Regions from separate parts of the Bradyrhizobium sp. 172 genome, predicted to be linked through region 1. Evidence: predicted binding sites of a transcription regulator. Region 1 holds the regulator's gene; the other holds the start of a gene.
The links. Region 1 encodes LexA, which represses DNA repair genes until DNA is damaged. Its sites were predicted from a motif close to TGTTCNNNNTGTGTTCNG; they were not measured.
Positions count from the first base shown of each region.

Region 2: the regulator LexA is predicted to act here: its motif matches at 1,598-1,615, upstream of IVB07_RS05460 (ribonuclease T2).

Region 1 covers NZ_CP064701.1:3,787,427-3,790,834, forward strand. Annotated here, with positions in the region: partial or broken gene IVB07_RS18280 (ComEC/Rec2 family competence protein) at 1-262, shown strand, start outside; gene IVB07_RS18285 (hypothetical protein) at 401-835, opposite strand; gene lexA (transcriptional repressor LexA) at 1,330-2,031, opposite strand; gene glp (gephyrin-like molybdotransferase Glp) at 2,208-3,408, opposite strand, start outside.
Region 2 covers NZ_CP064701.1:1,159,007-1,162,414, reverse strand. Annotated here, with positions in the region: gene IVB07_RS05475 (DUF3617 family protein) at 28-558, opposite strand; gene IVB07_RS05470 (hypothetical protein) at 602-895, opposite strand; gene IVB07_RS05465 (hypothetical protein) at 1,078-1,542, shown strand; gene IVB07_RS05460 (ribonuclease T2) at 1,662-2,354, shown strand; gene rlmJ (23S rRNA (adenine(2030)-N(6))-methyltransferase RlmJ) at 2,407-3,267, shown strand.

The sequences.
Region 1 (3,408 bases):
GGTGACGACTCGTCCCGCGCCGCCCGATTGCGCGGCGATGGTGGTCGATCGGCAGCGGCTCGCCAGCCAGAGCGCGCTGGCGCTGACGCAGCGTGGTGACGGTTTTGTGGTTCAGGCAGTGAGGGCGAGAGGCACGAGCCGCCCCTGGTTGCCGGCCGGCGCCGGCGAGGGTGATTTCGACGGCAGCCTCGCGCCAAAGTCGACCGCGCCTCGCATCAAGGACGCAACGCCGGCGGACACCGACCTGCAAGCCGACGATTGATCTGATGGTGCGGAGCAACGCAGTGGTTCGGTGCGTCCGTTCGGATTCGCGGGGCGCAAACCACACCATCTCGCCGGCCACGGCCGGCGATGGCGATTCAATCCTGACCTCCGACCTCGTAGCCGGAGGGCGGCTCTGTCAGCCGATCGGCAGGTGCGTGACGGTCGGCTGCCTGTCGGCGGTGATCTGCGCCTTGTGCTCGCGCTCGGTGACCGACTGAGTCACCGGCAGTTGCAGCACCGTCGCGCGCTGGCCTTCGACGAGCTGCGTCACCAGCACGTATTTGCCGTCGGGGAATTCGATCGCATCATGATGGCGGTCGGGAACGTGCGGATCGATCTTGCCGAACTTGCCGACGCGGGAATTGATGGTGCGCGTCCAGATCCAGCGATTGTCGTAGCGGACGTCGTCGGCGAAGGCGAGCTCCGTCCCCGGCAGCAGGCAGACGGCGACGGACGGATCGGCTGCAGAGGCGAAGCCGCGCGTCGAGGTGCCGCGGAAGCTTGTCGTGACGATCGTCTCGCCGACTTCGGCGGGGCGCGACGCGACGGCATGTAGGCTGTAGTCACACATCGGGTGCTCCTCATGCTGGGATAGCAACCCGCGTCTCTTATCGAGGCGCAGGCCTCTATCAGAGTGGAAGCACGAACGCTGTGCTTGGTTGTGGGCAAATCTGCGGCTGGCTTCCGCAAGCCGCGATCACATTATCTTTCCCGAATTCAATAGGAACAAAGCTCGCCGCGATGCATTCGGGAGGCGCGTACGCGAACATTGCCAACTTGGCTGCAACGGCCGAACTTGACCGCTGGTCGCTGTTTCCTCGAACAACCGAGCCGCGAAGCGGTGCTGCTTGAAGCGGTGCTGCTTCGTCGGCGTGGCGAGGAGCCAGCGTTGGAGGAGGGGCCGGATAGTCTGTGCAGAACCAGAAAGGCTATCCAGCCGGAGCGGACGATGATCCGCTCCAATCTCTGACCGGCGATGCCGATCGGAAGCGCGCGAGGCGCCAAGCACCTCCGGCATGAAGTGCTTCCGATATGAAGTACTGCCGATAGAAAGGACTCCCGGTATCAGTACTTCCGGTAAAGCCCGATCAGCTTGCCCTGAATCTTCACCCGGTTGGGCGGCAGGATGCGGACCTCATAGGCCGCGTTGGCGGGCTCGAGCGCGATCGAGGCGCCGCGACGGCGGAAGCGCTTCAGCGTCGCTTCCTCGTCGTCGATCAGCGCCACCACGATGTCGCCGGTATCGGCGCTCTCGTTGCGCTGGATCAGGGCCATGTCGCCGTCGAGAATGCCGGCTTCGACCATCGAGTCGCCGCGCACTTCCAGCGCGTAATGCTCGCCCGAGCCGAGCATGTCAGGCGGTACGCTGATAGTATGGCTGCGGGTCTGCAACGCCTCGATCGGCGTGCCGGCCGCGATGCGGCCCATCACCGGCACCGCGACGGGACGTTCGCCCTCGTCAGCGGGCAGGCTCGCGCTCGCACGCACCTTGCCGAGATTGCCCTCGATGACGCTCGGCGTGAAGCCGCGGCGGCTGCCAGCGGCTGCCTGGAGCTCCGGCAGCTTGATGACTTCAATCGCACGGGCGCGGTTGGGCAGGCGTCGGATGAAGCCACGCTCCTCGAGCGCCGTGATCAGGCGATGGATGCCCGACTTCGAGCGCAGATCGAGCGCATCCTTCATCTCGTCGAAGGAGGGCGGCACGCCGCTTTCCTTCAGACGTTCACTGATGAACCGCAGAAGCTCGTATTGTTTGCGCGTTAACATCTCGACCAAAGTCCCCCGGTTGATGTCGTCCGATTCCGAGACGCTGAATTCGGCCATAAGCCGCTGCATGCTCGAAACAAATCATGAACAGACACTATATGTTCGATACATGTTCCGCAACTGCTTAATTTACCGTGAACAGAGCAAAGTGCGCGGAACGCGCGTTGCGGGGGCGCTCAGACGGGGAGCCGCAACACTTCGCAAGCCGTGCCGGCTTCGGCCTTCGGCGCGAATGGTGCGCGGACGAGAAGTACCTGTGCTGCAGCGAGATTCGCAAGCAGCGAAGAGTCCTGATGATTGACGGGAACAACGACGCGTGTGCCATCGTCACGCTCCTCAAGATGCGCGCGCAGATAGTCCTCGCGCTGGTCGTTGGCGCCGACGTCGCGGCCGAGCACGGCGCGTTCACGGCGATGGTGAATCACTGAACGGCCCGACAGGGCGCGAATCAGCGGCACCATGAACAGGAAAGCGCACACGTAGGACGATACGGGATTGCCCGGCAGGCCGATCACACCCATTGCGCCGAGTCGCCCGTGCATCATCGGCTTGCCTGGCCGCATCGCGATCTTCCAGAACGCCATCGCGATGCCTTCGTCCCGCAGTGCCTGCTGGACCAGATCGTGGTCGCCGACCGATGCGCCGCCGGTCGTGATCAGGACGTCGGCGCCGCTCTCGCGGGCGCGGCGGATGCCGGCGGTGGTGGCCTCGAGCGTGTCGGCGGCAATACCGAGGTCGATGGTCTCGGCGCCCTCGCTGCGGGCGAGCGCGTGCAGGGCGTAGCCGTTGGAATAGACGATCTGGCCGTGGCCGGGCGTGGTGCCCGGCATCACCAGCTCGTCGCCGGTGGCGAGAATCGCGACCTTCGGACGCCTGACAACGGCAAGGTGCGGATGATTCATCCCGGCGGCGAGCGCGAGGTCTCGCTCGGTCAGACGGCTTCCCTTGCGCAGGAGCACGTCGCCCTCGCGGAAATCGACGCCGGCGGGGCGGATGTGCCGGCCGGCGATCGCGGCTTCCTTGATCGTGATGCGCTTGCCGGCGGCGACCGTGTCCTCCTGGATCACGACGGCGTCCGCGCCAAAGGGAATGACGCCGCCGGTGAAGATCCGCACGGCCTCGCCGGCTCCGACCGTCCCCTCGAACGGTCGGCCCGCTGCGACTTCGCCGATGACGGTGAGCTCCGAATCGATCGTCGCGGCGTCGGCCGCGCGCACCGCGTAGCCGTCCATCGCCGACATCGCTTGCGGCGGCTGCGTGCGCCGCGCCACGACGTCACGCGCGAGCACGCGATGGTAGGCCTCGTCGAGGGAAATCATTTCTTCCGGCAGCGGCTCTGCACCCGCCAGCACCGCGGCAAGCGCGTCAGAAACCGGC
Region 2 (3,408 bases), 2.6 Mb from region 1:
CTCCCACAAGGGGAGAGGGGAAGAGCCTTACTTCGGCAGCAGCGCCTTCAGCTTGTCCATGTCACGCACGTTCATCTTGAAGCCGCCGGGCATCACGATGTCGCCGGGCTTCTGGTCCGGCTTGCAGGCTCCCAGCCATTTCGCTTCGAGCTGCACGGTCGTGTCGCGGCCTGCCGCGCCGGCGGCGCCGCCTTGCGCGTGCGACGACGTCTTCACCGTATAGGCCGAATTGAAATCGCCGGTGATCTCAGCATGCGAAGTCGTGCTGATGCCGGCGACATTGCACTCGGAATCGCTGACATAGCCGGTCGCGGTCTTCTTGATGTCCTGCTTGGCGCAGATCTGCTTGGCCATCGGCGAGACGTTGTTGTTCATTTCCTTGTCGACGGTCTCGTCGGTGCAGTGCTGCATGGTCATCTCGGGCACCGGCGTGCCGGTCCGGACCATCTTCAATTCCCACAGCCCTGCCTTACGCACCGGCAGGTCGTCAGCGCGAGCGCTGCCTGCCGACAACACGAGGCAAAGGGCGGAGCCGAGCAAAGCGAGTTTGCGCGTCATGTGGGAAGTTCCCGGCTGAGAGGTAGCGGCGTGCGAAAGCGCCTCAGTAGAGCGTGCGGATCGGCTGGTCGGCGGCGCCATAGGGCACCCAGCGGCAGGAGAACGAGATGTAGCCGCCCTCATAGGCCTGCACCGCCAGGAATTTGGCGACTTTGCCATAGCGCGCGCAGTGATCGACCGCGACCTGCCGCGCATCGACCTGGGTTGCCATCGAATAGGCGATGATGCCGCCGGTGTCGTTGCCCTTGAACGGAGGCACCGGAAGCAGATCGGCATGCGCCGACTGGCTCGCCATCATACCCAAGGCAAGTAGGCCCGCGGCCGCAATGATTCGCATTCCCGTCACTCCGATTGGTTGGCGGCAGTTTACGGTGTCGGCGCGGCGGTGGAAAGAACGGATGGCCGGTCCAACGCAGCATTGCGGTCAACTCGTCGGCAAGTGTTGCCGCGCTGCACTTGACCTCCCCCGGCCTTCACGGCACCGTCCGACCCTTGCAGATCATGCTGTCTGGATCATCCATGCGCGCCTCGACCTTCCTGAAATCGCTCCGCTTTGCCGCCGTGCTCGGCCTCCTGTTCGGGGCGCTGTCGCTCGGCGAGGCCAGGGCCGCCAATCCGCTGGAGCTGAATTTCTGGCTGAGCGGGCCGCGCTATGACGGCAACGTCTCCGAGTGCGACAGGGCGCTGCCGACGATCGCGACCCAGTTCTGGGAGAAAGAAAGCGCGTTCTGGAATTCTTCGTTGAAGATCACCGGCTTCGCCGCAGTTCACGAGACCGCGTTCCGGCCTTGGGCATCCGACAACATCCCGCGCCGCTATTGCACCGGCGAGGCCATGCTCACGGACGGCAAGATGCGCAAGGTGCATTTCTCGATCGTGGAGGATGGCGGCTTCGCCGGCTACGGCCAAGGCGTCGAATGGTGCGTGGTCGGGCTCGACCGCAACTGGGCCTACAACCCGGCCTGCCGCGCCGCCAAACAGTAATTGAAACGTTCTGATCCGGACCGATCAGGCGGCCGAACGACGGTCACCCGCATTTTGTTCTTGAAATGTTCTTATCGCCTGCTAGGCTTGTCTGCACAGTCTAGTTGAGGGGCGTCGCCATGTTTCATTCCAGATTGCATTCGTTCTCCCGCCTGATGATCTCGCTGACGCTTGCGGCCGGGCTGGCTGCGCTGGCCGATGGCGCAAAGGCCCAGGACAAGCGGCAGAACACGCCCGGCGAATTCGATTTTTATGTGCTGTCACTGTCTTGGTCGCCCTCTTTCTGCGAGGAGGCGGCGGAGCGCGGCGGCCGCTCGCAGACCCAGTGCAGCGGACGGCCCTACGCTTTCGTGGTGCATGGTTTGTGGCCGCAATATGAGAGCGGATTTCCGGAATATTGCCAGCGGCCCTCGCCGCGGCTGAACCGCAGCATCGTCTCCTCCATGCTCGATCTGATGCCGGCGCCGGGGCTGATCTTCAATGAGTGGGACAAGCACGGCACCTGCTCGGGGCTCGCTGACCGCAGCTATTTCGAGACGATCCGCAAGGCGCGCGCCGCGATCAAGATTCCAGCCGAATATCTCGATCTATCGCAGGCCAAGACCGTGGCGCCGGCGGAGGTGGAGGAAGCCTTCATCAAGGCCAATCCGGGCCTCAGCAATGCCGCCGTCTCGATCACCTGCAACCGGACGCGGCTATCGGAAGTCCGCATCTGCCTCAGCAAGGACCTGCAATTCCGCGCCTGCGAGGAGATCGACCGCCGCGCCTGCCGCCGCGACCAGGTGACGATGCCGCCGATCCGGGGTGGCTAGCCCAGGCGTCGTGCCTCTTTGCTCGGGCCGTCACGTGGCGTAGTGCTCTTGCATGAATTACCGCCACGCCTTCCATGCCGGCAACTTCGCCGATGTCATCAAGCACATCGTGCTGACGCGCATCATCACCTATCTCCAGGACAAGCCGGGTGCGTTCCGCGTCATCGACACCCATGCCGGCGCTGGCCTCTACGATCTCGAAAGCGACGAAGCGCGCCGGGGCGGCGAGTGGCTGACGGGCATTGCGCGGCTGATGCAGGCGCGGTTGTCGAACGACGCCATGGCGCTGACCAAGCCCTATCTCGACATCGTCCGCGCCTTCAATCCGAAGGGCGAGCTCAAGGCCTATCCGGGCTCGCCGCTGATCGCACGCGGCCTGCTGAGGCCGCAGGACCGCCTCTTGCTCTGCGAGCTCGAGCCGAAGGCGCGCAAGGCGCTGATCGGCGTACTGCGCCGCGACGAACAGGCCCGCGTGGTCGACCTCGACGGCTGGATGGCGCTGCCGGCTTTCGTGCCGCCGAAGGAACGGCGTGGGCTCGTTCTGATCGACCCGCCCTTCGAGGCAAAGGACGAGTTCGAAAAGCTCGCAGAGGCCTTCTCGGCGGCTTTCGCGAAATGGCCGACCGGTATCTATGTAATCTGGTATCCCGCCAAGAGCCGACGCGCCACCGACACGCTGGTGCAATCAGTGGCGCGGCTCGCAGCCGCAGCAAAACCGCCGGGAAAATGCCTGCGCCTCGAATTCAGCGTGGCGCCGCAAGCCGACGGCGCAGCCCTCACCTCCAGCGGGCTCTTGATCGTCAATCCCCCTTACACGCTGCACGGCGAACTCAAGACGATCCTGCCGGAGCTGGAAATGCCGCTCGGCCAGGGTGGCGCTGCCAGATTCCGGTTAGAGGTGCCGAGACCGTAACACTCCGGCATTCTTGGGAAAAATATGCAGGAGCGGTAGTCAATCTGCAGAGAACCGTATTATGCTGTTGCAGTGACTGGCTTTACGTTCCGCTTCCGCGAATGGTTGCGGCGGAGTGAAGGCCTAAGAAAGATCCAGTCG